Regions from separate parts of the Aliidiomarina minuta genome, predicted to be linked through region 2. Evidence: predicted binding sites of a transcription regulator. Region 2 holds the regulator's gene; the other holds the start of a gene.
The links. Region 2 encodes FliA, which starts transcription of late flagellar genes. Its sites were predicted from a motif close to CTAAAGNTNNNNNNNNNNNNGCCGATA; they were not measured.

Region 1 (15,865 bases), on a different contig from region 2:
ACGCTAATGACCAATAAGCTGAACTGGGGACTGGACTTTACCGGGGGCACGCTGATTGAAGTGGGCTTCACAGAGCCTGCAGATTTAGCTGAAATCCGCAGCCTGTTAGAAGCCCGTGAATACGGTGATGCAGTGGTACAGAACTTCGGCTCGTCGCGGGACGTGCTAGTTCGTATTCCGCCGCGCGGCGAAGCCGATGCTGAGTCCATAGGCAACAATATGTTTAACCTGCTACGTACCGAGCTGGATGAAAATCTGGACATGCGTCGGGTTGAATTTGTCGGGCCTAATGTTGGCGAAGAGCTGGCGGAAGCAGGTGGCCTGGCCATGATAGTGGCCATTATCTGTATCCTTATCTATGTCTCTTTCCGCTTTGAGTGGCGGATGGCGTTGAGTGCGGTAGCTGGTTTGGCGCAGGATATAATTCTGGTACTGGGTCTCTTTTCTATTCTGAGGCTGCAGGTTGACCTGACCATTCTGGCGGCACTGCTGGCGGTGATTGGTTACTCCCTGAATGACAGTATTGTGGTTTCGGACAGGATACGGGAAAACTTCCGTAAATTACGCAAAGAGCTACCGGAAGCCGTTATTAATATTTCACTGAGCCAGACCCTGAGCCGGACCTTGGTGACCTCATTAACGACCTTAATGGTGCTACTGACGCTGCTTTTCTTTGGCGGTCAGATGGTACAGGGTTTTGCTATTGCGATGTTGACAGGTGTGATTGTGGGTACTTACTCATCTATCTTCCTGCGTAGCTCCCTGATGCTTGCTCTGGGCATTAACCGAGAATCCCTGATGCCACCTGAAGTTGAAAAAGAAGGTGAGGATCAGGATCCCGTGATGTAACCCTTTGCACATTTACAAAAGCTCCGGCGCCTGGCGTACGGAGCTTTTTTTATGGCTGCGAAAAGGCTAAAACTAGGGTACAGTGATGGAGTTGACGGAACCATAGGTCCGTATTCAGACTCATAATGAAAGCTATGATTAGTAAGCAATAATCAGACGATTTTAAGTAGAAGGATTTCAGATGTTATTTGTGGTTTCTCCGGCCAAAAACCTGGATTACGAAACACCTGCGCCAACGGACACCTATACCCAGCCGTCCATGTTGGATCAGGCTCAGTTACTGGTAGAGCGTTGCCGGGAATTATCGCCGCAGCAGTTAGGTTCGTTAATGAAAATCAGCGATAAGCTGGCGGGCCTCAATGCCGCCCGTTTTAGTGAGTGGGAGCGGCCTTTTACGCAGGATAATGCCAAACAGGCAGTGTTTGCATTTAACGGTGATGTTTATACCGGGCTGGATGCACAAAATCTGGAAAATGATGATTTGCAATATGGCCAAAAGCACATGCGTATCTTGTCTGGCTTGTATGGTGTGTTGAAACCGCTAGACTTAATGCAGCCGTATCGTTTAGAAATGGGCTCAAAACTCGATAATCAGCGCGGTAAAGACCTGTATCAGTTTTGGGGAGACCGCATTACTGAAGTGTTAAATGAGGATTTAGCTGGGCTGAAGTCAAAGACTTTGATCAACCTGGCTTCCAATGAGTATTTTAAAGCCGTCAATAAAAAAGCTTTAAACGCTGACATTGTGACTCCGGTCTTCAAAGATACTAAAAACGGTCAGCTTAAAGTGATTAGTTTTTATGCAAAAAAAGCGCGTGGCATGATGGCGCGTTTTATATTGACGCAGAAACCGGCTTCGTTAGATGCATTGAAGAAATTTGATGAAGCAGGTTACCAGTATGACGACAAGTTATCATCAGCCGGCGAGCTGGTGTTTTGTCGGGCAGAGCAGTAGTAATTTGAGGATCCAAGCATGAGTCAACGTAACGCAGTAAATGAAGATGAAATCGCAGCGCAACAACGTCGGGCGACTACTAGCATAGTCATTGCTATTGTAGTTATTCTGATACTAGCGGTGTTGGCCTGGTTGTGGTTACGCGAAGCGGACGAACCTCAGGCACCGATTGCACCTGAAACACCGGTGGTAGAAGACGCTCGTGAACAAGTAGAGCGAGAACCTGACGTCGATACAGAGCCCCGTGCTGAACCTGAGCCTGAGCGTGAAGCGGAGCCAACAGATGAACCGCCCGAAGTACTGGTGCCAGAGCGCGAAGAAGAGGTAGAAGCGGAACCATTACCTGACCTGAACGAAAGCACTTCGCCATTATTGTCGGAACTTTCAGAGCAGAATATTAATACCCGTCCGGTACGGAGTTCCCATGTTATTCGTGACCTGGTGATTTTTGTTAAGAACCTGAGTGAAGGTGATGTAATTCGTGAAAGTGCCACTATTGGCGGGCCTGACGCGCGTTTTCAAACTCAGCGTATTGACGAGCAGCTGTATATTGATGAGCGCAGTTATGCACGATATGACGAGCTGGTCGACTGGTTTGTGAACATGGATACGGCAGTTCTGGTGGATACTTTTGAACGTTATTCGCCGTTATTTGAGCAAGCCCATGCTGAAATAGCGCGTCCAGACAGTAACTTTCATGACCAGGTTATGCAGGCAATTGAACTGCTACTAGAAACGCCTGAACCCGAGGGGCTACTGGCGTTAAGCGATGACCGCGTGATGTATACGTATGCGGATCCTGAATTGGAAGAATTGCCCGCGGCGCAAAAACAAATGCTGCGTATGGGCCCGGATAATCAGCGTCGGGTAAAAGAGAAGCTACGTGATATTCGCGAGGCTTTAGCAGAGCGCACAAATTAAGTTTATGGCAGAGCAGGACAGTTTAATCTTACCGCGAAGAGGGAATGGTTTGATGCGCGGTATAGGACAGTTAGGTATGCGGGTGTTGGGGGGCTGGCAAATTAATGGTCAGTTGCCGGAAGTTCCCAAAGCAATTATTGTGATCGCACCGCATACCTCTAACTGGGATTTTTTTGTGGGCTTGTTCGTAATGTTTAAATTACGTTTGAGATTGTCCTTTCTGGGCAAGGATTCTCTTTTTGTCTTTCCTGTTAACCGGCTATTGCGCTGGGTAGGCGGCATACCGATCAAACGTAACTCCAGTGCCGGATCGGTTGGGCAAATGGTTGAAGCCTTTCAAAGACATAAAGAGCTGGTACTGGTTATTACACCAGAAGGTACTCGTAAGAAAGTAAAAAAATGGAAAACGGGCTTCCTGCACATGGCGAAAGAGGCCAAAGTCCCGGTTATCCCCGTGGCGATGGATTACGCCAGACGTTGTGTTGATATCCTCCCCGCATTAACAATTGAGGGGGAAGTAGACGAGGAACTTAAACGGGTACAGTCGTGCGTATTTCACGCACAAGGAAAAAACCCGGAGAATACCTGATGCGCCTATTACTGATGACCAGCGTTACCTTACTAATATTCTGGCAAAATCCCCTTGCAGCTTCCTGGCAGGATATTCAGCCTGCTGACAGTTATCATAATGTCTGGTCTATTGAACCGTTACAGGAAAGACATAGTTATGCTTATTACAGTGCTTATCAAAGTTCACAGTCCATGTTGGAGAGCACGCTCGGCTGGGGTTGGCCGACGGCAAAAATATCCCGGGAAATGAATCAGGATACCGTACAGTATCACCGTGAACAGCATGTGAACGGAGCTACTTACAGTTATATTATTCGTGACTCCGAGCATGAGCAGATTATGGGTGCTGTGTTTGTTGCACCGGTGCAGAACCGTCGGGGGTTGCCAGACTTTGATGGCTCTTCTTATCAGGCGGAAGTCACTTTCTGGATGAATGAAGCGGGCCAGGAGCACGAGCAAGGTCCGGATTTTGTTGCTGATTTATTGCTTTGGCTGGAAGAGAACTGGGGATTCAGCCGTGTGTTATTACCTGCTTATGAGGATAATGACTTTGCGCGACAACAGTTTGAAGCCCATAATCTGGGACTGGTGATCAGAGATCCTGAGAGTCAGGAGTTGCTCTATCGCTTTCGTGCGCGTTAATCTTATTTATGCTACAATGCGCGCCATTTTCATAGTCGTCGGCTTTACGCTGAATCTGCTACAGTAGGATAAACACATGAAGACCATTGAAGGGGGCGTTGCAGCGCCAGGCAAGAAATTTGCTATTGTTGTTTCTCGTTTTAACAGCTTTATTGTGGAAAGACTTCTGGAAGGCGCGTTAGAAACCTTGCAGCGTATTGGTCAGGTTAGTTCTGACGACATAACAATAGTGCGGGTACCAGGTGCTTATGAGCTTCCTATTACCGCGAAAAAACTGGCCGCCAGCGGTGACTATGATGCGCTTATTGCTATTGGCGCCGTGATTCGTGGGGGCACGCCACATTTTGATTTTGTGGCTGGTGAATCGAACTCAGGGTTGGCTCAGGTAGCTATGCAAAGCGAGGTTCCGGTCGCCTTTGGCGTTATTACTACCGATACTGACGAACAGGCGATAGATCGAGCCGGCGTCAAGCATGGTAACAAAGGTTCGGAAGCCGCATTAAGTGCACTCGAGATGGTTAACGTTCTGCAACAGTTGTAAGGAATTCAAGTGAAACCAGCAGCACGCCGCAAGGCTCGTCGCCTTGCCATTCAGGCTATATATTCATGGCAGTTATCGAACAACAGTATCACTGATATTGAAGCCGAATTTCTGACCGACAATGATGTGGCTAAAACAGATGTTGAATATTTTCAGGATCTGGTCCGTGGTGTGGCCGCACAGGCTTCAGTACTGGATAATGCCTTGTCGCCATTTACCGACCGTCCTTTTGCAGATCTGGATCAGATTGAAAGAGCCATTTTGCGGGTTGCCGCTTATGAGCTTAAGCTGCGTATTGACGTGCCTTATAAAGTCGTCATGAACGAAGCTATCGAACTGGCTAAAGCCTTTGGTGCTGATGACAGCCATCGTTTCGTTAATGGTGTACTGGACAAAGCCGTTGATACTTTACGCGCGGCTCGTCAGTAAGTTTTCTTATGAGCAAACGGATGACAGAGTTTGAGGTAATAGCCTCTTATTTTAACGCCGGTCAACAGTCGCGTGGTGATGTCATTCTGGGACAGAGCGACGATTGCGCGATCGTTAGAACAACTCCACAAACACATATCGCGGTCACTACCGACACTATGGTGGCCGGTGTTCATTTCGATGAAAAAGTTCCTCCCCGAGCCCTTGGTCATAAACTGGTTGCTGTGAATTTAAGTGATTTGGCAGCTATGGGCGCTGAACCCGCCTGGCTCTCTCTGGCCATTACTATGCCTGAGGTGAATACCTCCTGGCTTGAGGAATTCAGCGCAGGTTTGCATGAGCTGGCTAATTATTATAATTGCCAGCTGATTGGTGGAGATACTACCCGGGGACCATTGACTCTGACCTTAACCGCGCAGGGATTATTGCCGGAAGATCAATTGCTGACCCGTCGCGGCGCTAATCCCGGAGACTGGATTTATGTTAGTGGCACGCTAGGGGACGCCGCCGCAGCACTGGCTGCTCAGCGTGGAGAAATTTCCGTTTGTCCGGTGCAGCAGCAACAGCTGGAAGAACGCTTATTTTATCCAACTCCCCGTATCACACTGGGGCAGGCACTGCGCCCTATTGCTACCAGTGCGATTGATATTTCTGATGGCCTGGCAGCGGATTTAAGTCACATCCTGAAACGCTCAGAAGTGGGCGCCCGTTTGCAAGTTAATAACCTGCCGTATTCTAATGCGTTAAACGGCAATATAGCGGTTGAACAGCAGCGTCACTTCGCCTTGCACGGGGGGGATGATTATGAACTCTGCTTTACCATTCCAGAAGCCAGCCGGGGCACCCTTGAAACGGCTCTTGCGCATATTGGTGTGGATGTAACCTGCGTTGGACAGATAGAGGCCAACGGGGGCCTTCGGCTGTTTGATGGCGATAACGAATTGCCATCTTCGATTGTCGGTTATCAGCACTTTGGAGTGAACTTATGAAATATGCACAGTTATTAAAAAATCCGATTCATTTTCTGGCTCTGGGTTTTGGTAGCGGCCTGTCGCCTAAAGCTCCGGGTACTATGGGTACTGTGGCTGCAATTCCGGTGGTCATACTGGCAGCGATGCTTGGTGATGCGGCTTTTGTTGTGCTGACAGCTGTTGCCTGCGTGCTAGGTGTCTATATTTGTGGTTATACGGCTAAGGCTATGGGTGAGCATGACCACCCGGCAATTGTCTGGGACGAGATAGCGGGTTATATGGTGGCTATGATTCTGGTACCAGTGACCTGGCAGACACTGCTCTTAGCGTTTGTGCTCTTTCGTTTCTTTGACGTGTTAAAACCCTGGCCGATTAGCTGGCTGGATAAACATGTCAGTGGCGGCTTCGGAATTATGATCGACGATATACTGGCAGGTTTGGCCTCGCTGGCTATTATCCACATCCTGCTACAGTTTTTCTAAACGACGCTCTATCTGAGCCTGAATACCGGCACTGTCTAAGCCTAGCTCGGCACGAATTTCCTGCTGGCTACCGTGCTTAATGAAACTATCCGGTAACCCAACCATTAGCAATGGTGTATACACCTGCTGTTGTTGTAGCGCTTCTGCAACACCGCTACCCGCACCGCCGGTAGTGACGTTCTCTTCCACACTGACCAGTAGTTCATGACTGCCCGCTGCTTTGATAAGAGCTTCGGTATCCAGAGGTTTAACAAAACGCATGTCGATAACAGTTGCGTTAAGGGCTTCAGCGACTGTCATGACCTCAGGCAGCAGAGTGCCAAAATTCAGAATAGCGACTTTTTTACCTTCACGTTTAACCTGACTGGTGCCTGGTTTTATAGCCTGCAAGGGCTCTAAATCGCAACCAGTGCCACTTCCGCGAGGATAACGGACAGCCGCAGGCTGATTCAGTTTATAACCCGTATACAGCATTTGACGGCATTGATCTTCATCGCTGGGTGTCATTATTACCAGATTAGGTATGCAACGCAGAAAGCTAAGATCATAGGCACCCTGGTGAGTGGCGCCATCTGCACCTACTACACCTGCGCGGTCGATAGCAAAAAGCACGGGCAGGTTTTGCAGGGCGACATCATGAATAAGCTGATCATAGGCGCGCTGTAAAAACGTCGAATAAATAGCGACCACAGGGTGGTAACCGGCAATGGCCAGGCCAGCGGCAAAGGTTACGGCGTGTTGTTCGGCAATAGCTACGTCATAATACTGTTCCGGAAAACGCTGCGAAAAACCGACCATGCCAGAACCTTCGCGCATAGCTGGCGTAATACCCACCAGTTTTTTATCCTGCGCCGCCATTTCGCACAACCAGTCACCAAAAATAGCCGAATAAGAGGGCAGTGAGGCTTTGCTGGCCGGAAGCGAATTTATCTTAGGGTCAAATTTAGGCACCCCATGGTAGCCGATAGGATCCTGCTCGGCAGGGGCGTAGCCTTTGCCTTTGCGGGTGATCACATGTAATAACTGGGGGCCTTTCAAAGAGCGCATATTTTCCAGCGTATCCACTAGAGTGTCAACATCGTGCCCATCGACCGGGCCGATGTAATTAAAGCCGAGCTCTTCAAAAATAGTGCCTGGCATCACCATGCCTTTGACATGTTCTTCAGCTTTACTGGCCAGCTCGCGTAATGGCGGTACGCTGCGTAGCAACTGCTTACTGCCTTCACGCAGTGAGGTATACATTTTACCTGATAACAAACGCGCGAAGTGGCTATTCAGTGCGCCCACATTCTCAGAAATGGACATATCATTGTCATTCAGAATAACCAGCATGTCGGGATCTATATCACCCGCATGGTTCAGGGCTTCAAAGGCCATGCCGGCGGTCATAGCGCCGTCGCCAATAACAGCGACTACTTTACGGTTGGCTTGTTCTTTTTTAGCTGCAACCGCCATGCCTAATGCCGCACTGATTGAGGTACTGGAGTGACCGACAGAGAGCACGTCGTATTCACTTTCTTCGCGCCACGGAAAAGGATGCAGGCCGTCTTTCTGGCGAATGCTGGAGAGCTGCTGGCGGCGGCCAGTTAATATTTTATGCGGATAAGCCTGATGGCCCACATCCCAGACCAGATGGTCGAAAGGGGTCTGGTAGACTTTATGTAAAGCGACGGTGAGTTCTACTGTGCCTAGACCGCTAGCCAGGTGGCCACTGCTTTGGCTGACAGATGTTAATAAATACTGGCGTAATTCGGTGCATACCTGACTCAGCTTCTGTCGTGGCAAGGCACGCAGATCGGCGGGTGAGTCAATCAGGCTCAACAAGGGAAACTGAGCTGAAGCAGAGCTTTGAGTCATGAATTATCGGTCTCGCGTAATCAGGTAATCAGTGAATTGTTCGAGTAGCTGAGTATTGTACGGGATAGCAGCCAGTGCTTGTAGTGCTTTTTGCTGCAAATCGTGCAGCAATTGCTGCGCTTGCGTTAACCCCAGTAAAGCTGGATAGGTCGATTTATGCAACTCCTGGTCAGAACCTTGTGGTTTGCCTAAGGCTTCAGTGGCACCGGTTTCGTCCAGAATGTCGTCCTGCACCTGAAACGCCAGACCTATGGTTTGCGCCCAGCTGAGCAGGGCCTGCTCGCTTTCCTGACTCACTTGAGGGCTGCACTGAATGGCCATTTGAACAGCTGCGACGATAAGCGCACCGGTTTTATGACGGTGGATTTGCTCCAGAGCTGAGAGCCCGATCTGGCGGTCAGTCGCGGCTAAATCTAATGCCTGACCACCGCACATACCGGCCTGACCACTGGCCTTAGCTAACGTGCGCACCATTTGTAATTGTTGCCTGTCGCTGACAGCCGTGTAAGGGTGGCTGGTCAGTATTTCAAAGGATAGAGTCTGCAAGGCATCACCAGCCAGAATTGCAGTGGCTTCATCAAACGCGATATGGCAGGTGGGCTGACCACGACGCAGGGAGTCATTATCCATCGCCGGTAAATCATCATGTACTAAAGAATAAGCGTGAATACATTCAATCGCTGCTGCTGGAGCGTCAAGGTCGTCTGCGGAGGCTCCCAGTAATTCACCTGTGGCGTAAACTAAAAAAGGGCGTATACGTTTGCCACCGAGTAAAACGGCATATTTCATTGCGTCTAACAATACGGGGGCGATCTGAGGCTGATTATCCAGTAACTGATGTAAAAAATCGGAATGACGCTGACGATGGCTGGTCAGTGCATGCTGCAAAGAAAGTTGCTTATCCACGTTTATTCCGTAGTCTGGGTAGGGCCGTTGTCGGCGAGTGGTTTGAGTTCTTCTTCCTGTCCCTGGCGTAGCAGCATACTGACTTTTTGTTCAGCCTGTTGCAGTTTCTGCTGGCTCAGGCGAGACAGCTCGATAGCTCGCTCAAACTGCTGCAATGATTGTTCTAGTGGAAGATCGCCCTGTTCCAGGTTACTGACGATTTTTTCCAACTCGTTCATTGCTTGCTCAAAGGTAGCTTCTGAAGTAGCTTGTTGGTCGCTCATGACGGTTCTCTCAGGGATCTTTGTGGCAACCTTACCGAACCTGCATGTGAAGATCAATTACTCAGATTAGATAAAGAAATATCGACAAAGGTCGATGTATAACAGGTAAAATAAAAAAACTGCGGTTGTCAGTCGTCTGCAGATAATGAAAAATAGCGATTCGCAAGTCGTCACACAAGAGCAACGGGGAGAACTGTGTGGATATAGCAACAATCATTGGCATCTTAGGTGCATTCGCATTTATTACTATGGCCATGCTCTTTAATGGGGACCTTGGTTTATACGTCAATGTGCCAGCGATCTTTATTGTTTTTGGCGGTTCTATGTTTGTCGCTTTAGCCAGTTACCCTCTGGGGCAATTTCTGGGCGCTGGTAAAGTTGCGGTAAAAGCCTTCATGTTTAAAATTGAACCACCACAGGACCTGATTGATAAAGCTGTTGAAATGGCTGATGCGGCGCGCAAAGGTGGCTTTCTGGCGCTGGAAGAAACTGAAGTTCCTAACCCGTTTTTTCGCAAAGGCATTGATATGCTGGTGGACGGACACGATGCGGAAGTTGTGCGTACGACGCTGCAAAAAGATATGGATTTAACGTACGAGCGACATGAGCGCGGTGCTAATATTTTTAGCACGATCGGAGACATTGCACCGGCAATGGGTATGATGGGCACACTGATTGGTCTGGTGGCCATGCTGGCAAACATGGACGATCCGCAGGCGATAGGGCCGGCCATGGCGGTTGCGCTTCTGACCACCTTGTATGGTACTTTCCTGGCGAATGTGGTCTGTATTCCTATTTCCAACAAGTTAAAATTGCGCATGGATCAGGAGAAAATGAACCATGATCTCATGCTGGATGCCATTCTGAGTATTCAGGACGGCCAGAACCCTCGTATTATCGAAGGTCTGTTGAAAAACTACCTGGCAGAATCCAAACGCGTTCCTGAGGACATCTGATCGATGAGTGAAAAGGCACTGGAACGGAAAATAAAAAGAAGACACAAGAAAGGTCTGGCGCCCTGGATGGCGACTTTTGCTGACCTGATGGCGTTATTGCTGTGCTTTTTTATATTGTTACTTTCTTTTTCCGAAATGGATGTTCTTAAATTCAAGCAAATTGCAGGCTCCATGCAGTATGCCTTTGGCGTGCAGAACCGCATAGAAGTGGAAGATATTCCACGCGGCACCAGTGTTATAGCTCAGGAATTCCGGCCGGGGCAGCCAACCCCAACACCGATTGAAACCATACAGCAACAGACCGCCGATATGACTCAGCAAACCCTGGATTTCCAGGCTGGTGAAGATGATTATGTGGGCGGTCCGGAAAGGGATGCTGGCGGCGAGACTGACGCGGCTGAGCAGGCTGCTGAACAGGCTATGGATTTGATGATGCAGGAGCAGATTGAGCAGGCAATGAATCGTATTCGCGAAGAAATGGAGCAGGAAATTGAAGACGGAGCTTTGGAGCTTGAGCAATTAGGGCAGCAAATTATTATTCGCGTGCGTGAACAAGGCACCTTCCCGGAAGGTTCTGCTTTCTTGCAGCCTCAGTTCCGCCCGGTTATTCGCCGTATTGCTGAAGTGCTTAATACTATTCCGGGTGAAGTGACTATTTCTGGCCACACTGACAACCGCCGTATTCGTTCTGAAATGCACAGCTCTAACTGGGATTTATCCAGTAGTCGTGCGGTATCGGTGGCTGAAGAAATGCTCGGTGTGGAAAATTTCAATGAATCACGGTTAACGGTGCGAGGCCTGTCAGATACCCGGCCTTTAGTACCTAACAATAGCGCTGACAACCGGCGCCGTAACCGTCGTGTAGAAATAGCTGTGATGCAGGGCAGTGCCCTCGAATCCTCACCAATAGAAGCTACTAACGGCGACTTAAACTAACCGCAGAGCTGGTTGCAGGCGTGCTTTTTTAGTATAATCGCGCGCTTTTACGGCTGTTGGTGGTGTTATGAAGTTTATTGTTCGATTACAGGCTGAAATCACGGTAAAGAGTAAATCCGTGCGTCGGCGTCACGGTAAACTTCTCACGGCTAATCTGCGTAACCAGCTGAAAGCTATAGATAGTCAGAATAAAGTTAAGTGGATGTGGGACCGGGTTGAGGTTCAGCTCGCTGAAACCCCTTCTGCTAAAGACGCTAAAGCTGCCATTGAATGCCTTCAGTCGACCCCCGGTGTAGCCCACTTTGAACGTGTTATTGAACACCCGCTAACGGATTTTGAAACGCTGCTGAACCTGGTTCTGGCTTATAAAGGTGATGAACTGACGGGGCAAAGCTTTGCCGTTCGGGTTAGGCGCAAGGGGCATCACGACTTCTCTTCTCAGGACTTAGCCAAATATATAGGTGCCGGTGTCCTCGCGCGCGTTGAAGACTGCCGGGTACAACTCAAAAAGCCGCAGCAGGAAGTGCAGCTGGTAGTCAGTGATAAACAGGTATTTTTAGTAGAGCGCCGCTTTCAGGGGCTGGGGGGCTTTCCTTTACCCAGCCAGGAAACTGTATTGTCGCTAATGTCGGGTGGCTTTGACTCCACAGTGTCTAGCTATCAGATGATTCGTCGCGGTGCCCGCACCCATTTCTGCTTTTTTAATTTAGGTGGTGATGCCCATGAAGCTGGGGTGCGTGAAATTTCTTATTACATATGGAAGCGCTTTTCATCAACACACCCGGTTAAGTTTATCAGTGTTGACTTTGCACCTGTCGTCGATCGCATTCTGGAAGACGTCGATAATGGTCTGATGGGCGTGGTACTTAAACGCACCATGCTGCGGGCAGCCGGTCTGGCAACCCGTTATGTAAATGCTCAGGCGCTGGTAACAGGCGAAGCTATGGGGCAGGTGTCCAGTCAGACACTTACCAATCTGGCGGTTATTGATAAAGCTTCAGAGCGTATCGTGCTACGACCCTTAATCGCTATGGATAAGCAGGATATTGTCAACATTGCACGGGCGATAGGTACCGAACCTTTAGCTGCAGTCATGCCTGAGTATTGTGGTGTTATCTCTAATAAACCGACGGTGAAAGCGGATCTGGCGGCGGTAGAGGCTGCCGAGCAGGTATTGACGGACGAACTGTTGGAAGAACTGGTCTATAATGCTCAGGTCATAGATATCAGAAATCTGCATGACGCCCGTATGCAGGTGGTTGATCTGGATATCAAAGATGAGCAGTCGTCGGATAAGGTTATTCTGGATATTCGTAGTCTGGAAGAGCAGGAAGAGGCTCCGTTGCCCGAACAGCCCTGGCCGATACAATCTTTACCATTTTTTAAGCTTGAATCACAGTTCCCGACTCTAGCCAGGAATAGCCATTATCTGCTCTACTGTGATCAGGGTGTAATGAGTCGCATGCAGGCGCTTCATCTTCGCGAAATGGGCTTCAGCAACGTCGGTGTGTATGAAGCAAAAGATAACTCAAAAGAAGGGTAGTTGCAGTGATCGCAAGACTGGCGTTTATTATTGTATTCCTGGCGGTATCGGCCTTATTTTTTACTCAGAACCCTCCGTCGGGACCATCAATTCAGCACCTGGATAAAGCCGTTCACTTTACCTTGTTTTTTGTCCTGGCCGCCAGTATGCATTATGCCTTTCGCCTGCACTGGAGCTGGTCGATGCTTCTGCTCACCGGGTACGGTATTGCCATTGAAGTTATTCAGCATCATCTGCCGGCGCGGGGCGCGGATGTCTGGGACGTGGTTGCCGATGTTGCAGGCGCTGCGACTTTTTATATTCTGCTGGGTTTATATAAGAAAAAGCGCCGGGGTTAACGGCGCTTTGCTTTTTTCGCTTTCTTCTTTTTAGTGCTTTTATGAGGATCCGGAAACTTAAACTGGGGACGTAAATCCTGCATTACCCGGCGCTCCAGTTTTTCTCCAGTATAACGTTCAATGCGACCCAGCATAGCGGCATCATGAGCTTCTACCAAAGCTACTGCATGGCCTTTACGGCCAGCGCGACCGGTACGGCCAATACGGTGAATATAGGTATCGGCATGGCGCGGCAGGTCATAATTGATAACCAGCTCGACATCTTCTACATCAATCCCCCGGGCAGCTACATCGGTGGCTACCAGTACTGCATTTTTACCCGATGAAAAAGCGGCCAGAGCCTGCTGCCGATCAAATTGTGGCATCTCTCCCTGCAGTGCTGAACAACGGATACCGGCGGCACGCAGCTGTTGGTTGATTTCCATTACGCGTTCCCGCGTTTTCACAAATACCAGTACCGATTTACTATGCTTGGCTAATAAAGCCAGCAATAATTTGTACTTATGTTCGGCATCGTCTGCTGTATACATCCACTGTGTGATTTTTCCGCGTTCGCGTTTCGGCGGTTGAGCGTCAATATAAGCGGGTTCATGCAGATGTTGCGTGGCAAAACGAGTCAGGTGCTGGCCTTCCATAGTCGCAGAAAAAAGCAGGCGCTGACGAACGTGTCGTGCTTCTGCAAGAATACTGCTAACGGCACTTGCAAAACCCATATCCAGCATGCGATCGGCTTCATCCAGAACCAGCACTTCAATGTCTTCAGCACTGAAATTTTCCTGCTCAAGATAATCCAGTAAACGTCCAGGGGTCGCCACAATCAGGTCAAGGCTGCTGTCCAGCACCGACAGGTGGCTACCGAAGTTGACGCCACCTGTGATCAGCAGTGAACTGTGCCCGGTCGACTTACAAATATGGGCGGCCTGTAAATGAATCTGCTCAGCCAGCTCACGGGTTGGCGCTAATACCAATACCCGGGCACTACCTGGTTCTCTGCGTGGAAAATCAAGTAGGTGCTGAAAGGCCGGTAACAGGTAAGCCAGCGTTTTGCCGGTACCCGTTGGCGATGACGCCAGGATATCCCGCTGCGCCATGGCTTCAGGAACCACCTGCTGTTGAATCAGGGTAGGTTTTTTATGACCGAGTGAGAGCATAGCTTCACTCAGTTGAGGGGCGATTTCGAGTTCTTCCCAGCTAGGTGTCATAGTGCCATAGTGTGTCGAGGTAAATGAGCGCCTAGTTTATCCTGTTTTTACAGGCGTCGCGATGCTTGCGTTACTGCTTATTTACAGACACACTATTATGTAAATTAAAAAAGGTCGACAGAGCATAGACTTATGACAAACGAGACGGAATTGTTCAGTCTGGTCGCTGATGAGATTGAAAACGATACCCTGGCATTGCCTGGCATGCCGGATATTGCTGTGCGTGTGCAGGAAGCCGTGGCAGACCCTTTAATGACGTTACCCCGACTAAGTCGGATTATCAGTCAGGACCCGGCATTAACGGGGCGCCTTATTAAGATCGCTAACAGTGCCTGGCTGGGCCGTGCGGTAAAGGCTGAGAACCTGCCCCAGGCATTAACACGCCTGGGCTTCTGGCAAATCCGCAATGTCGCCCTGGGGGTCGCTCTGGAAAGTTTATTTAAGGCAAAAAACAAACTGGTGCAGCAAGAGTTGCACCATAACTGGCGCAACAGCCTTGAACTGACAGCTGCCGCTGTGACTTTGCTTAATCATTATAAAGGTGAGCGTAAGTTGCATACTCATACGTTGGCGCTGGGTTGCATGACCAGCCGTATCGGTATGTTACCGATACTTTCGTTAGTCGAGCGTGAGCCTTCTACTTTTTGCGAACCTGAATTTTTACGTCAGGCGGAAAAGTCTCTGGCAAGCTCGTTAGGTGGTAAAGTTTTACGTAATTGGAACTTTAACAGTGAGTTAGTTGAGGTGCAGGAAAACTGGCGCTTGGGTATTGCCAGCTTTAAGCCAGGATATCTTAGCTTTATGCAGCTGGCAGCAGTACTACTGGGTCAAATCAAGGTCGCCCGGCCCGACGAAGTGATTAAAATGTTTGCCGACGCCGGTACTATTTCACGCGCGCGTTTCTGGCAGCAGCCGGCTGTACAGGCTGACTACCAGGATATTCTAAGTGCGTTAACTGACTGATTCTTCCCAGGTTGCCTGCAGGGCGTCGAGCAATTGATTGCACTCCAGGCTCATTAAGGCAAAGTCAGCGTCGATCTGTTCGGCTTTAGTGCTGGTAGCCATATCATCGTTCTGCTCTTTAATGATATCGCTGAACTTCAGGCGTTTAATAGCGAAGTCATCTTCCAGCACCAGACTCATGTGTTCTTCCCATTCCAGTCCCAGCTTGGTTGCGACCTTGTCATGTTCCAGGTGTGACTGAATCTCGGCGCTTACTAAGTCTTGCTGTTTCAGACGTACTACGGCGGCTTCTTCGCCCGTGCCTTTCAATTCAGCATCAGTGCCCAATACAAAAGGGGTTGGAGCTGATTTGTCCTGTAACCACTGAGTAAAGTACAGATCGCCAGGTTGAGGAGCTCCCCATGGCTTCACCGGTAAAGACCCCAGAGCGCCACGCAACAGTGCGGTGAAATCTTCGGCTTTACCACTAGCGGACGAGTCAACAATCAGGCGCTGGCCCTCAACATCAATATAAGCCCACATTTGACTAAAACGACTGAAC
Region 2 (15,865 bases):
TATTTAAAGCCAATGATTCTATTGTGGAAGCTTTGAAAGAAGCAGGAAATCTGGCGCATCATGAAGTCTACCCGCATTCGTATCCGCATTGTTGGCGCCATAAAACACCGATAATTTTCCGTGCCACTCCGCAGTGGTTTATCAGCATGGAACAGGAAAAACTGCGCGAACAGTCGCTGGAACAGATCAAGAACGTACGTTGGATCCCAGAGTGGGGCGAGAGCCGCATTGCGCAGATGGTCGAAGGCCGTCCGGACTGGTGTATTTCGCGCCAGCGCACCTGGGGCACACCACTGACCCTTTTTATTCATAAAGAAACCGATGAAATGCATCCGCGCTCTTTGGAGTTGCTGGAAGAAGTCGCCAAACGCATTGAAAAAGAAGGCATCCAGGCCTGGTTTGATTTGGACGCCAGTGAACTGCTGGGTAAAGAAGCCGACGACTATCGCAAATTAACAGATACACTGGACGTCTGGTTTGACTCCGGTGTGACCCATTATTGTGTGTTGGATCAGCAGGAGCAGTTAGCCTGGCCAGCAGATCTTTATCTGGAAGGTTCCGATCAGCATCGCGGCTGGTTCCAGTCCTCGCTGGTGACCGGTGTGGCAGCAAAAGGGCAGGCGCCATATAAGCAGGTGCTGACGCACGGCTTTACCGTCGATGGTCAAGGCCGCAAAATGTCCAAATCACTGGGTAACGTCGTTTCACCACAGCAGGTGATGAACAAACTGGGTGGCGACATTCTGCGTCTGTGGGTTGCTTCAACGGATTACACCGCGGAAATGACAGTGTCGGATGAAATCCTGAAGCGCTCTGCGGATGCCTATCGTCGTATTCGTAATACCTCGCGCTTTTTACTGTCCAACCTGAATGGTTTTGAGCCAGCTCAGCATGCCGTACCTGCAGCAGAGATGGTCGAACTGGACCGTTGGATAGTCAGCCGGGCAAAAGCCCTGCAGGATGAGCTGGTCAACGCTTATGATAATTATCAGTTCCTCAGCGTAGTGCAGAAACTCATGCATTTTTGCTCAATTGAACTGGGTAGTTTCTATCTGGATATTATTAAAGATCGTCAGTACACCGCGAAAAAAGACAGTATCGCTCAGCGTTCGTGCCAGACCGCTTTGTGGCACATTGCAGAAGCTTTAGTACGCTGGATGGCGCCTATTACCAGCTTTACCGCGCAGGAAATCTGGGAAACCCTGCCAGCCGTTGAAGGCGGACGTGATAAATATGTATTCACGGCGGAATGGTATCAGGACTGGCCACAAGGGCTGGATAAAGGCCAGATTGAAGATAGCACCTGGCAGACTCTGTTGACGGTCCGTAGCGAAGTAAACCGGGCGTTAGAGCAGGCACGCCGCGACGAAGTGATAGGTGGTTCCTTACAAGCTGAAATCACGCTTTATGCTGCAGAAGATTTGCAGCCAGCGCTTAATGCGTTGCAGGACGAGTTACGTTTCGTGCTATTAACCTCGCAAACCAGCATTAAACCGCTGGCTGACGCAGGCAGCGATGTGCGTGATACGGAACTGGAAGGGCTCAAAGTAGCAGTAGTTAAAACGGCGCATACAAAATGTGCCCGTTGCTGGCACCATCGTCCTGAAGTCGGCAGCATTAATGAGCATCCTGACCTTTGTCAGCGCTGTGTAACTAATGTTGACGGTGACGGTGAACAACGGAGCTTTGCCTAATGTCGGCAACGAAACCAGCACGCTGGCAGGCCAGCGGCTGGCACTTATTATGGGTTCCGGTGCTGGTAATAATATTGGATCAAATCAGCAAACAGTGGATTCTGGCGAGTCTGAGTTTGTATGAACGTATTAATGTATTGCCGTTTTTCGATATTGTGCACGCACGGAACTATGGTGCCGCTTTTAGTTTCTTAAGCGATGCGGGAGGTTGGCAACGCTGGTTTTTCACGTTGTTGGCAATAGCTGTATCAGGTTTACTGATATTCTGGCTGCGCAAGCAAACGAAAGACGAATGGCGTTTGAACTGGTCATTTAATTTGATCATTGGTGGCGCTATAGGCAATGTGCTGGACCGTTTGCAACATGGTTTTGTAGTCGACTTTCTGGATGTGTATCTGCGCCTGGGGGAGCAAACCCACCACTGGCCCGCCTTTAACGTAGCCGACTCAGCCATAGTAATTGGCGCCGCACTCATGATCTGGGACGGCATCACAAACCGTAAAACCTGAAAAACGGTGAAAAAACGGGGTCAGAGCTAAAATTAACCACCCCTGAATGTAAAAAATAATGGGGTCAGAGCTAAAACTAACCATTTTTGAATACTGTGTTTTAGCTCTAAACCCACTGCCATTGCTGCTCTTTAGCTTTTTTGTGGTGGTGAGTTTTAGCTCTGACCCCAATGTTGTGTGGTGATTTGAAGTGGTGAATTTTAGCTCTGACCCCAATAAAAGGTAATTAGATGAGTGAACTGGCAGTAATAGGTGACAACAGTCGTGTAACTATGCATTTTTCCATTAAACTGGAAGATGGTTCGGCGGCTGACAGCTCTAAGGTGCATGGTAAGCCTGCGCGTTTTCGTATGGGTGATGGTAATCTAACGGAAAACTTTGAAAAACATCTGCATGGTCTTAAAGCTGGCGATGAGCGTGAATTTACTCTGCAGCCAGAGGAAGCTTTTGGCCAACCTTTGCCAGAGAATATTTATCACATAGATAAGCATAAGTTTTCGGATGAAACCCCCGCAGAACCGGGTGCTATTATTGCCTTTACCCAACCGGATGGTCGTGAAGTGCCGGGCATAGTGCGTAAAGTTGAAGGCAACGAAGTAACTATTGATTTTAATCACCCGTTGGCCGGACAAGCGGTTGTTTTTGCGGTGGAAATTCTTAGTGTGGAGGACGCATGAAAGTAGTTCTGGCTAATCCTCGTGGATTCTGCGCTGGCGTGGATCGCGCGATCACTATCGTAGAACAGGCCCTGGCTATGTTCTCGCCACCTATCTATGTGCGTCATGAAGTGGTGCACAATAAGTATGTAGTGGAAGGGTTGCGTGAACGGGGGGCGGTCTTCGTCGAAGAACTACATCAGGTGCCTGACGACAGCATTGTTATCTTTAGCGCCCACGGGGTTTCGAAGGCAGTACGTCAGGCGGCTACTGATCGTGGACTTAAAGTTTTTGACGCTACCTGTCCGCTGGTAACTAAGGTACATATGGAAGTCACTCGCGCCAGCCGACGCGGACATGAATGTATTTTAATCGGTCATGCGGGCCACCCTGAAGTAGAAGGCACTATGGGTCAGTACCTGAATAACGACGGCGGCATTTATCTGGTTGAGTCGGTTGCGGATGTCGGCAAACTTCAGGTTAAAGACGTGCAAAATCTGCATTATATGAGTCAGACCACTCTCTCGGTTGATGACACGGCTGATGTTATTGACGCACTTCGTCTGCGCTTCCCGGCTATTCAGGGGCCACGAAAAGACGATATTTGTTATGCCACTCAGAACCGCCAGGATGCGGTGCGCGAAATGGCGGCGGATGTGGATATTCTGCTCGTAGTAGGCGCGCGTAACAGTTCTAATTCAAACCGACTGCGTGAACTGGCGGAGAAGATGGGCACTACCGCTTATTTAATTGACGATGCGCGTTGCATGAACCATGAGTGGTTTAAAGACGTTTCCAGTGTTGGAGTAACTGCTGGCGCGTCAGCCCCGGATGTACTGGTGCAGGAGGTGGTGCAGCAGCTTCGCGACTGGGGTAGCAGCGAAGTTGAAGAGTTGCAGGGACGGGAAGAAAATGTGACTTTTTCAATCCCACCGGAGTTACGCGTAACTCAGGTCTGATGATTTGTCCGTGATTACGTAATTGCCCCTAGCCTGCTGAAATAGTAGCCATACTAAAGCCCTTGTTTTTAAAACGGGGGCTTTATGCGTTTTAGTGCCGGTTTTTCTTTAATCGAACTGACAATTGCAATCTTTTTGCTAGGGGTGGCTGGCGCTTTGACCTACCCGATGCTGAGCAATAGTTGGAACAATCAAAAGCTACGTCATTATTCGTTACTTACCTTAGCTGAGTTTCAGCATGCCCGGCAATTAGCCATTACCAGCGAACGAGATGTTGTGTTACGTATTGATCGTGATTATTTATGTACTGGATTTGCCGATGAGGCTATCGACAAGTGCCAACCCAGTGCTTTTTTGCTTGAGCATGGTTTTCAGTTTAAACACAATTACGGCCGTAATACTCCTGTTCAGTTCACGGCTGGGCGGGGCTTCGCAGCTTTCAGTGCTGGTCAGGTTGCGATTGTAAAAGCCAGTCATGCGGAAGTCTCTGGCTTGATTATAAGTTCGCTTGGGCGCATCCGTTGGTGCCAGTGGGGCACGGCATTGCATGGGGTAGCACACTGTGACAGCTAGCCGGGCAAAAGGATTCTCTCTGTTGGAGCTTATTCTGGTGCTCTTAATAAGCGCTGTATTGTTAGTTGCCTGGCTGGGTTTACTGACGGGGATCTGGGGCCAGGCAAACCGTCAGCAGCAGTTACATACTCAAGCCCAGCTTTTCTATCAGTTGGCTTTCTGGCTGGCGCGGGATCTGGAGCGCTCTGGCGAAAGTGGTCACTGGCGCTGGCACTGGCAGGAGGACTGCGTGTTATATGCTGAGCACGGCGTACGTTTACGGCAGGGTACATTGCAGTGGCGACCACAGGACCGTGGCTGTGAGGATAGCGGGTGGATTGCGTTGCATGATGTAAATGGATTTCAGCTAAACCAGTTTGTTATTCAGTCGTTGCCGCAGCAGCAGGCTATGTTGAGGCTCTCGGCGACTTATGGAGGGCGTAACTGGGAGTGGCGTTATTTACTTGCGGCACCGGTGGTGCTTGAACCATGAAGGCGGGTACGCGGGGTAACAGTGGCGCATCGTTGATTGCTATGGTGGTGTTGCTGCTGCAAATGAGTCTGCTGACTTTATGGGCACTGAACAATAATCAGCAGCAATTACAAGCCTTAGCCGCTTTGGACGGAAAAGCCCTGCAACGTAGTCTGCAGATGCGTCAGTTATTTGATGAATTGGCAGAACAGACCATTGTACTGGGTGCGAGCGCTACGCAGGTAAGTGGTCAGCATGATTTGCCGGGCACGTCTCTGCAGTATGAGGTTCTGCCCGTAACCTGTCAGCACCTGGCTCCCGGACAAACAAGCGGCACTGCATGCTGGTCGATAGAAATACACGAGCAACCCAGTGGTTTTTCGCGTCAGCGCCGGTTGCACGTAGCGGAGGGTACGTGTGGAGCCTACTGGTATGTGGCAGAGGCGGAGTAATGGTATGCGATTTTTAGTCTCAGGTATGAGTTTGATCGAACTGCTGGTGGCTAGCCTGATTATGGGTGCCGGAAGTTTGGCAGTTTTTACACTTTATTTGCATTTGCAGCTAGGCTTGCCTACCCTGGAAACGCGTTACCAGACCTTTCAGGAGCAACAGACTGATTATATAAACCCCTTTATAAATGCGCGCTGGCAGCCTCTTTTATGCGAGTTGCAGGCGCCATAAATAAAGTGGCCTGAATTTTGTATAGTAGCCTTTACTTGTGGGGGACGTTGACACTTTCTTGACACTTCCTGTCTGTTTTTAATCTGCCTTGAGCAGTTGAAAGGTTTTTTATCAGGATGCAGCAACAGTTTGGCGCACTGAATACTTTTTTTCAGAATAATAAGCAGCACGTAAAAGGGGTTGGTACGCCGTTATTTGTTCTGGCGGTGCTGGCGATGGTGATACTACCGATGCCCCCGATGCTGCTGGATACTTTATTCTCGTTTAATATCACGCTTTCGATGGTGGTCTTGCTGGTGGCGGTTTACACCCGGCGACCTCTGGATTTCGCGGCATTTCCAACCATATTGCTAATAGCGACTTTATTGCGCTTGAGTCTGAATATCGCCTCAACCCGGGTGGTTCTGCTGAACGGGCACGAAGGTCCGGATGCTGCCGGTAGCGTGATCGAGTCTTTTGGTAGCGTGGTTATTGGCGGTAACTATACGGTCGGCCTGGTCGTATTTGCCATTCTTATTATTATCAACTTCGTGGTTATCACCAAAGGTGCTGGCCGTATTTCTGAAGTAACAGCACGCTTTACCCTGGATGCTATGCCAGGGAAGCAAATGGCCATTGATGCCGATTTAAATTCCGGTCTGATTTCCCAGGAGGAAGCCAAGACACGGCGTTCTGATGTCACCCGGGAAGCTGACTTTTACGGTTCCATGGACGGTGCCAGTAAATTCGTCAAAGGGGATGCTGTTGCCGGCATTCTGATCCTGCTGATCAATCTGATTGGCGGTTTTCTGATTGGTATGGTGCAGCATGGTCTGAGTTTCGGCAATGCAGTTGAAGTTTATACGCTGCTGACCATAGGTGATGGCCTGGTCGCTCAAATACCTTCACTGTTGTTGTCAGTCGCTACTGCTATCGTAATTACCCGGGAAAATGCTGACAAAGATATGAGCGAGCAGGTGAACCTGCAGCTGATGAGCAACCCACGGGTGCTGACCATAGTAGCGGGCATTTTATTCCTGATGGGCATAGTCCCCGGCATGCCGCACTTTGCCTTCCTGACCATGGCTGCGTTGATCGGTGGTATGGCTTACCTGCGCGCCCGCACTATGAAAGACGAGGTAGCCGGTGAGCTGGTTGAACAGGAAAGAGCGGTTACTGAATCCAAAACTCATGAGCAAAAAGAGATTGGCTGGGATGATGTTCATCAGGTTGACACCATTGGGCTTGAAGTCGGATACCGCTTAATTCCAATGGTGGATAAATCACAGGGCGGCGAGTTGTTGGCGCGTATTAAAGGCGTGCGCAAGAAGCTCTCGCAGGAATTAGGTTTTCTGGTACCAGCGGTGCACATTCGTGACAACCTCGACTTAGGGCCTAACCATTATCGAATTACTCTAATGGGAGTGACCTTCGGTGAAGCTGAAATACGCCCGGAGTGGGAACTTGCGATTAACCCAGGCCAGGTATTTGGCGAGCTGAAAGGTGAAAAAACCAAAGACCCGGCTTTTGGCCTGGAGGCAACCTGGATCCGCGCTGAAGAGCGCGAACATGCGCAGACACTGGGTTATACCGTGGTGGACGCGGCCACTGTGATTGCCACTCATTTGAGCCAGATTTTAACCAACAATTCTTCTCATCTGATGGGTCATGAAGAAGGCCAGCAGCTGCTGGATATGCTGGCTAAACAGCATCCGAAGCTGGTTGAAGGGCTGGTGCCGGACGTGATGACGTTAGGCAACGTGGTTAAAGTATTACAGAACCTGCTGGACGAAGGCGTTCCGGTGCGTGATTTTCGTACCATAGCGCAAACGCTGGTCGAATATGGCGGTAAGAGTCAGGACACTGATGTGTTAACCGCAGCCAGCCGTATTGCTCTGCGTCGCTTGATTGTTCAGGAAGCTGCTGGCGGCATGGAAGAGTTACCTGTCATAACCTTGGCGCCGGAACTGGAACAGATGTTGCATCAGTCTATGCAGGCAGCAGGAAATGAAAGTGCGGGTATTGAGCCAGGCATGGCGGAAAAAATTCAGCAGTCACTGCATGATGCGCATCAGCATCAGGAAATGAACGGGCAACCGTCGGTGCTTTTAACTTCAGGTGTACTGCGTACTACATTATCGCGCTTTGTGCGCAATACCATTCCGGGCATGCACGTGCTGTCGTATCAGGAAGTCCCGGATGATAAACAAATTCGAATTGTCAGCTCAATCGGTCAGTAGTCAATTCGTCAGGGGGAAAGGTGAAAATAAAACGTTTTTTTGGCACAGATATGCGCTCAGCATTGGCTGAAGTTAAAGAAGTTCTTGGCCCTGACGCGGTGATCATGTCTAACAAACGAGTCAGCGGGGGGGTCGAAATAATGGCCGCCTTTGATCAGGAGGCACCTGAACCTAAACGCCGTAACTCTGCATCTGACTCAGGTCAACAGGTAGTCCGTGGTGGTCCTGAAAAGCAGGAAGCTATTGCTGACTCCCTGCAGGCTTTATTAGCACGCCAGCAGGGAGAACCTGATCCTGTGCCACCTCGCCGTAGCCGGGAAGAAAAAGCTAAGCCTGCGTATGACCCCCTGGACCCCAGTCAGGAAGCACAACATAACCAGCAGCATGACGAACACTATGCTGGTTTTGCAGCGCCCAGAGAATCGAGGGAATCTTCACAGCGACCTTCTCCGCGAGGCGCAGAGCAGGATGTTTTGCAGCAGCGCCTGAGTACTCAGGACGCCACCATCAGCTCTATGAAATCGGATATGTCTGCCATTCGTAACTTGCTGGAACAGCAGGTATCAGGGCTTATGTGGCAGGATATGGAGCGCCGAGAACCGACCCGCGCTATGTTGATAAAGAAGCTGACTGAACTTGGTCTTACCGAGCAGGTATCGGATCAGTTGTCCTGTTTTATTCCGGAAGGCTTAAGTGAAGATGAAGCCTGGAAGCAAACCATCGATTTATTGCAGGGCCAGATAGCGACGACCCGAAATGATATTTTACAGCAGGGCGGCATTGTCGCTCTGGTGGGACCGACTGGCGTAGGTAAAACGACTACGGTTGCTAAATTAGCCGCGCGTTACGCGCAGATGCATGGGCCGGACAGTGTCGCTATGGTCACTACGGACACCTTCCGGATTGCCGCCAGTGAGCAACTACAAACCTATGCCCGGATTATCGGTTGCCCGATTAAAGTAGCCAAAGACGCCGACGAACTAAATGCGGTGTTATTACAGCTACGTCAGCGCCGCCTGGTGCTGATAGATACCGCAGGAATGGGCCAGCGAGACTTACGTTTAAGTGAGCAGTTGTCGACCTTGATGGAAAACTCACGACTGCGTATCCGGCCTTACCTGGTGCTTTCCTCGACAGCCCAGGCTCCGGTGCAGAATGAAATTGTGCGCCAGTTTAAAAAGATTCCGTTGAATGGCTGTATTTTCACCAAGCTGGATGAATGTCTGAGCCTGGGTGAAGTATTAAGTACCGCGATTCATAACAGCCTGCCGATCAGTTATCTGACGGATGGCCAGCAGGTTCCTGAAGATATCAAGGTAGCTGATGCGCGTTATCTGATAGAACAGGCTGCAGCTATGGCAGCAAAGACTAAGCCCGAGAGCTACCGCTTTAATGCGGAAGCGAGTTCGCAGCTGTCACAGCAGTAATAAGAAGAGATAACTATCGTGATAGATCAAGCAAGCGGTTTACGCAAAATGATGAAGCAGAGCATGGTCAAGGTGATTGCGGTCACCGGCGGCAAAGGAGGCGTGGGTAAAACCAATGTTTCTCTGAATATGGCCGTGGGCATGGCTCAGCAAGGGCAGCGAGTATTAGTTCTGGACGCTGATTTGGGGCTGGCCAATGTAGATGTCATGTTGGGGCTACGAGTGCGCCGGAATCTGTCTCATGTGCTGGCTGGACAGTGCGACTTAGATGATATTCTGGTAGAAGGCCCGGCGGGCATAAAAATAGTGCCAGCCACCTCAGGCACCCGCAATATGGTTGAATTAAGCCCTGCAGAACACGCTGGCCTGATTCGCGCCTTCAGCTCCATGCAGGAAGATTTCGATGTCTTAATCATCGACACTGCGGCAGGCATATCGGATATGGTTCTTAGTTTTTCCCGTGCTGCTCAGGATGTGGTTCTGGTGGTCTGTGACGAGCCTACGTCGATTACTGATGCTTACGCACTGGTCAAGGTACTCAGCCGGGAGCATCAGGTGTTCCGTTTTAAAGTCATTGCCAACATGGTGCGAACCATGCGTGAAGGGCAGGTTTTATTCAACAAGCTGACTAAAGTGACCGACCGCTTCCTTGATGTAGCGCTGGAGCTGGCCGCTATAGTGCCTTATGACGAAAACCTGCGCAAAGGCGTGAGGCGTCAGCAACTGGTGATAGAAGCCTTTCCCAGATCGCCTTCTTCACTGGCATTTAAAGCGCTGGCCCACCGGGCGGCCAGGTGGCCGGTCAGTGGTCAGCCAGGCGGTCATTTAGAATTTTTTATTGAGCAATTAGTACAACAGCCGACAACCTATAAAGGGGTGGCCAATGAGTAAAGCAGCTGCCTACGCGATATCTCGCGACGACCGGACCCAGATTGTTGAACAACATACCAATCTGGTGAAACGTATAGCGCACCATATGGTGGCCCGTTTACCCGCCAGTGTGCAGGTCGATGACCTGATTCAGGCAGGCATGATAGGCCTGTTGGAGGCATCAGGTAATTTTGATCATAGCAAAGGGGCCAGTTTTGAAACCTTTGCCGGGATCCGTATTCGCGGTGCCATGCTGGATGAAATCCGGCGTGGCGACTGGGCACCTCGTTCAGTGCATAAAAATAGCCGCCTGATTGCGACCGCTATTCGTGAAGTTGAAAGTGAGACTGGCCGCGATGCACGGGATTTGGAAGTTGCCGAAAAACTGAATATGGAACTCGATGATTATCATCATATTTTGAATGACGTGCGCTCAGGGCGTATGATTGGCATCGAAGATTTAGGGGTAACGGAAGACGCTTTGCTTTCTGATAAGCAGGACGCTTCTTTTGATGGCCCTTTTAATGATATAGAGCAGGATGCGTTCCAGCGCTCTTTATCAGCTTCAATTCGGACTTTGCCAGAACGTGAAGCGCTGGTATTGTCTTTATATTACGATGAAGAACTGAACTTAAAAGAAATTGGTGAAGTATTAAGTGTCAGCGAATCTCGGGTAAGTCAGATACACAGCCAGGCCATGCTACGACTAAAATCGCGTATGCAAGACTGGACTGGCTGATATAATAATTAACCTTTTATAAATCAATTGCCTCAGTGGAGGGTACTTTGGATAAAAGTATGAAAATCCTGGTCGTAGACGACTTTTCTACGATGCGACGTATTATCAAGAATCTGTTACGTGATCTTGGTTTCCAGAATATAGAAGAAGCAGATGACGGTACTACCGCGCTGCCGATGCTGCAGAATGGTGATTTTGATTTTGTTGTAACTGACTGGAACATGCCTGGTATGCAGGGGATTGATCTGTTGCGGGCTATTCGGGCCGACGACAGCATGAAAGAGATTCCTGTGCTTATGGTGACGGCGGAGGCGAAACGTGAACAGATCATTGAGGCAGCTCAAGCGGGTGTAAACGGATATATAGTAAAACCTTTTACGGCGGCCACGTTGAAAGAAAAACTGGACAAAGTGTTTGAACGTCTTGGGTAATCAAAGCAAGGACCAGCCTATGAAAAGCGAAGTTGGGCCGGCAATTAGCCTTGAACAGGCACGTGAGCTGGTAATCTTACTCGAAGCTGATAAGCAGGAAGAAGCGAACGCGCTTTTCCTTGGTTTAAAAGATGAGAGCAGCGATGACTTGTTCATGTCTGTTGGCAAACTTACCCGTCAGTTGCATGATTCGTTATCTGATTTTCAGCTCGATCCACGGCTGGAAAAAATGACTTCAGATGACTTGCCGGATGCCAAAAATCGCCTGAACTACGTCATGGAACGTACTGAAGATGCTGCTAACCGAACCATGGATGCAGTAGAGGCCAGCCTGCCGCTGGCGGAAAGTCTGGGACGTGAAATTGATAATATCCGCCCAGTCTGGGATAAGTTAATGAGCCGTGACATTGAATTAAAAGAATTCAAGAAAATGTGTCATCAGCTCGATAACTTCTTTGGGCAGGCTCGTGGCAACAGTGAAAATCTGCATATGTTGTTGACTGAAGTGTTAATGGCGCAGGATTTTCAGGATTTGACTGGTCAGGTGATCCGTCGGGTCATAGAACTGGTACAGGAAGTCGAAGAAAGTTTGATTGAGCTGTTAACGGTGTTTGGCGATCAGGAAAAAGCCCGTGCAGAGCGTAAAGGCAGCCCGGCGAAAGCCGCAAAAGAGCAGCCCACAGGAGCGGAAGGCCCCATTATCGACCCGGACTCACGTAATGACGTAGTTACTGGCCAGGATGATGTGGATGACCTGCTATCGAGTTTAGGATTCTAGGAGCGCCGAGCGAATGAGCTTTGATGTAGATGAAGATATTCTACAGGACTTTTTAATTGAGGCCGGAGAAATTCTGGAGCTGCTTTCTGAGCAGCTGGTTCAATTAGAAAATGATCCAGATAATCGTGATTTGTTGAACGCAATCTTCCGTGGCTTTCATACCGTGAAGGGGGGCGCTGGATTTCTGTCGCTGACGGAGCTGGTGGATACCTGTCATGGCGCGGAAAACGTATTCGATACCTTGCGTAACGGCGGACGAAAAGTCTCATCAGAGCTGATGGATATAATCCTGCAGTCGCTGGATACTATCAATGAGCAGTTCGCTCAGGTTCGGGCGCGTGAAAATTGCACGCCAGCTGATCCCGAATTGCTGAAGCTGTTGGAAAAACTGAGCAAACCTGCCAGTGAAGACGAAGCTGAACCTGTTGCAGCACCGCAGGCCCCCGCTGCCAGCCAGAATGAAAGTGTAAGTGGTGAAGGTGGTGTTGACGAAATTACTGAAGATGAATTCGAATCACTGTTGGATGAGTTGCATGGCAGTAAAAAAGCGCCGGCAGCAAAAGCCAAAACGGAAAAAGCGGCTCAGTCGAAGTCTGACGACGATATTACCGATGACGAATTCGAAGCTTTGCTGGACGAGCTGCATGGTAGTGGTCCGGTAGAACCCAAGCCGGATAAACCGGCTAAAGCAGAAGCGAACAGTGCGGCTGAAAAAGCATCATCAGGCGGCGACGATAAAATTTCAGATGATGAATTTGAAGCCTTGCTCGACGATATGCATGGTAAAGGGCAGTTCAAGGCCACTACAGACGAAGGCGCGGCTAAACCTGCAGCGAAAGCTCCGGCGGCTAAAGCAGAAGTGGCCAAGCCAGCGCCAGCTGCTAAGGCAGCGGCGAAGACTGCTCCACCTCCAGCCGAAACTACAGTTCGGGTCGACACTAAGCGACTGGACGAGATCATGAATATGGTCGGCGAATTAGTACTGGTGCGCAACCGCTTGCTGAGCATTGACAGCAAGCAGGATGTGGATGACGAAGAGCTTAGTAAAACCATTGCTAATCTGGACGTAGTGACAGGCGATCTGCAAGGCGCAGTGATGAAAACCCGTATGCAGCCGATTAAGAAAGTTTTCGGCCGCTTCCCTCGGGTGGTGCGTGATCTTGCCCGTACGTTGAAAAAAGAAATCACCCTGGAATTGTCCGGTGAAGATACCGATTTAGATAAAAATCTGGTCGAAGCACTCGCCGATCCCCTGGTCCACCTGGTGCGCAACTCTGTCGATCACGGCATTGAAATGCCGGACGAGCGTGAAAAGTCAGGCAAACCACGGGTTGGTGTAGTTAAACTAAGTGCTTCTCAGGAAGGCGATCATATTCTGCTTACCATCACCGATGATGGCGCCGGTATGGATGCTGAAAAATTGAAAAAAATTGCCATAGAAAAAGGGGTGCTGGACGAAGATTCTGCCTCCCGTATGAGCAATGAAGAAGCCTATAACCTGATTTTTGCAGCCGGCTTCTCTACCAAGACAGAAATATCAGACGTTTCTGGTCGTGGTGTGGGTATGGATGTGGTGAAAACCAAAATCAACCAGCTCAATGGCTCTATACGTATTGACTCAGAAATGGGTAAAGGCACTATTTTAGAAATTAAAGTGCCGTTAACGCTGGCGATTTTACCTACTTTAATGGTTCTGGTAGCGAAGCAGACATTTGCTTTACCACTGGCTCAGGTCAGCGAAATTATTGGCCTGGACAAGAAACTTATTAATACAGTAGACGGGCAGCGCACTATGATTGTGCGTGAGCGAGCGATACCTTTATTTTATCTGCAGCATTGGTTGCAGCGAAATGCGGATCGGCAAAGCCGCCCGGATCATGGTCACGTGGTTGTGGTTCAGCTTGGCACTCGCCAGGTAGGTTTTGTGGTGGATGGGCTGATTGGTCAGGAAGAAGTAGTTATTAAGCCTCTCGACAGCATGCTACAAGGCACGCCCGGCATGGCTGGCGCGACTATCACCAGTGATGGTGGCATCGCCCTGATTCTGGATATCCCAAGCTTATTAAAGCATTACGCCAAACGCTAAAAGGCAATTCAATTAATGACAATCCGTGTTCTTGTAGTAGATGACTCGAGCTTCTTTCGGCGCCGGGTCAGTGAAATACTGAATGCATCAGCCGAGCTGGATGTGGTTGGTACCGCCGAAGACGGTGAAGCCGCTATAGAGCAAACAAAAAAGCTCAAGCCTGATGTAATTACCATGGATATAGAAATGCCGGTACTGGACGGAATCAGTGCCGTGCGTCGTATTATGGCGGAATGCCCAACACCTATTCTAATGTTCAGCTCCCTGACCCACGATGGTGCCAAGGCAACGCTGGATGCACTGGAAGCGGGCGCTTTAGATTTTCTGCCGAAAAAATTTGAAGATATAGCGCGTAATCGTGAAGACGCGGTTAATGTGTTGCAGCAGCGGGTTATAAGCATTGCCCGTAAGTCGGTGCCACGACGTTCAGTCACCCGCACTGAGCCTGCTGCGACCAGACCTTCGCCAGCGGCACCTGTTCGCCGTACTTCGAGTGCCGATTCAGCGCCGGTTAGTGGTACTAATCTGCAGGTTAACAGCCAGTATAAAGTGCTGGCGATCGGAACCTCGACCGGGGGCCCTGTTGCCTTGCAGACAATTTTGACGCAACTGCCTGCTAATTTTCCTTACCCGATAGTGCTGGTGCAGCATATGCCTGCGGCCTTTACCAAAGCCTTTGCCCAACGTCTTAATGGTTTATGTAAGATTGAAGTGCGCGAAGCCAGTGATGGCGATGTGCTTAAAGCCGGCGTTGCTTATCTGGCACCTGGCGGCATGCAAATGCTCGCGGATGGACGGCCAGGCAATGTACGTTTGCGTATAAAAGCTGATGAAAGTGAACGTATTACCTATCGCCCTAGTGTCGATCTTACTTTTGCCTCACTGAGCAAAGTGTATGGCAATAGCGCGTTGGCCGTTATTTTGACAGGTATGGGCGCGGATGGCCGCGAAGGCGCCCGCTTGCTCAAGGCCCAGGGGTCAAAAATATGGGCTCAGGACCAGGAGTCCTGTGTTGTTTATGGTATGCCTCAGGCCGTTGCCAGCACGGGTATCGCGGAAAAGAGCATTGCTCTGAATAACATGGCCAGAAGCATTATGCGTGAGGTGGGTTATCAGTAGGAGCAGCTTGTGATTGTCTGGGCTATTGCCAATCAAAAAGGTGGGGTGGGTAAAACCACCACCACAGTGACCCTCGGTGGCATGCTCGCGCAGCGTGGCAAGCGGGTGTTGCTGATCGACACGGATCCGCATGCTTCTTTAACTTATTACTTTAATATCGATACCGATGATCTCAGTAATAGCATGTACGCCTTATTTCTGGCGGGCAAAGACGTTACCCGTGAGCAGGCTCAGCAGACAATCTGCGCCAGTGGTTTTGACAACCTGGATGTATTGCCAGCGACCATGGCGTTGGCCACTCTGGATCGCAAACTCGGCACGCAAAGTGGCATGGGGCTGGTGATTCGCCGGTTAACTCAATTGCTGCAGAATGACTATGACTACGTATTGATTGACGTGCCGCCAGTACTTGGGGTGTTAATGGTCAATGCGCTGGCCGCCAGTACCCGCGTTATTATTCCGGTACAGACCGAGTTCCTGGCGTTGAAAGGGCTGGATCGCATGATGGGTACATTGAAATTAATTCAGCATTCTAAGAGTCTGCAACATCAGGTGACTATAGTGCCCACTTTGTATGACAAACGAACCCGGGCATCTTTAGAGGCGTATCAGAAGTTACGCACTATGCATGGCGACCTGGTATGGAACGGCATGATACCTGTAGACACTAAAT

Region 1: the regulator FliA is predicted to act here: its motif matches at 9,457-9,483, upstream of pomA (flagellar motor protein PomA).

What each region holds. Positions count from the first base shown of each region.
Region 1 is NZ_PIPL01000002.1:179,500-195,364, forward strand. Features, by position in the region: gene secF (protein translocase subunit SecF) at 1-849, shown strand, start outside; gene yaaA (peroxide stress protein YaaA) at 1,031-1,804, shown strand; gene CWE09_RS11085 (DUF3014 domain-containing protein) at 1,823-2,725, shown strand; gene CWE09_RS11090 (lysophospholipid acyltransferase family protein) at 2,778-3,314, shown strand; gene CWE09_RS11095 (hypothetical protein) at 3,314-3,937, shown strand; gene ribH (6,7-dimethyl-8-ribityllumazine synthase) at 4,014-4,478, shown strand; gene nusB (transcription antitermination factor NusB) at 4,488-4,907, shown strand; gene thiL (thiamine-phosphate kinase) at 4,928-5,896, shown strand; gene CWE09_RS11115 (phosphatidylglycerophosphatase A family protein) at 5,893-6,360, shown strand; gene dxs (1-deoxy-D-xylulose-5-phosphate synthase) at 6,346-8,217, opposite strand; gene ispA ((2E,6E)-farnesyl diphosphate synthase) at 8,221-9,123, opposite strand; gene CWE09_RS11130 (exodeoxyribonuclease VII small subunit) at 9,126-9,386, opposite strand; gene pomA (flagellar motor protein PomA) at 9,584-10,342, shown strand; gene CWE09_RS11140 (flagellar motor protein MotB) at 10,346-11,278, shown strand; gene thiI (tRNA uracil 4-sulfurtransferase ThiI) at 11,346-12,821, shown strand; gene CWE09_RS11150 (VanZ family protein) at 12,827-13,159, shown strand; gene srmB (ATP-dependent RNA helicase SrmB) at 13,156-14,361, opposite strand; gene CWE09_RS11160 (HDOD domain-containing protein) at 14,494-15,324, shown strand; gene rdgC (recombination-associated protein RdgC) at 15,313-15,865, opposite strand, start outside.
Region 2 is NZ_PIPL01000001.1:1,362,927-1,378,791, reverse strand. Features, by position in the region: gene ileS (isoleucine--tRNA ligase) at 1-1,694, shown strand, start outside; gene lspA (signal peptidase II) at 1,694-2,203, shown strand; gene fkpB (FKBP-type peptidyl-prolyl cis-trans isomerase) at 2,434-2,880, shown strand; gene ispH (4-hydroxy-3-methylbut-2-enyl diphosphate reductase) at 2,877-3,818, shown strand; gene CWE09_RS06590 (prepilin-type N-terminal cleavage/methylation domain-containing protein) at 3,903-4,391, shown strand; gene CWE09_RS06585 (prepilin-type N-terminal cleavage/methylation domain-containing protein) at 4,381-4,863, shown strand; gene CWE09_RS06580 (hypothetical protein) at 4,860-5,294, shown strand; gene CWE09_RS06575 (prepilin-type N-terminal cleavage/methylation domain-containing protein) at 5,299-5,523, shown strand; gene flhA (flagellar biosynthesis protein FlhA) at 5,640-7,742, shown strand; gene flhF (flagellar biosynthesis GTPase FlhF) at 7,763-9,169, shown strand; gene CWE09_RS06560 (MinD/ParA family protein) at 9,218-10,060, shown strand; gene CWE09_RS06555 (RNA polymerase sigma factor FliA) at 10,053-10,778, shown strand; gene cheY (chemotaxis response regulator CheY) at 10,826-11,209, shown strand; gene CWE09_RS06545 (protein phosphatase CheZ) at 11,229-11,987, shown strand; gene CWE09_RS06540 (chemotaxis protein CheA) at 12,001-14,073, shown strand; gene CWE09_RS06535 (protein-glutamate methylesterase/protein-glutamine glutaminase) at 14,089-15,192, shown strand; gene CWE09_RS06530 (ParA family protein) at 15,202-15,865, shown strand, end outside.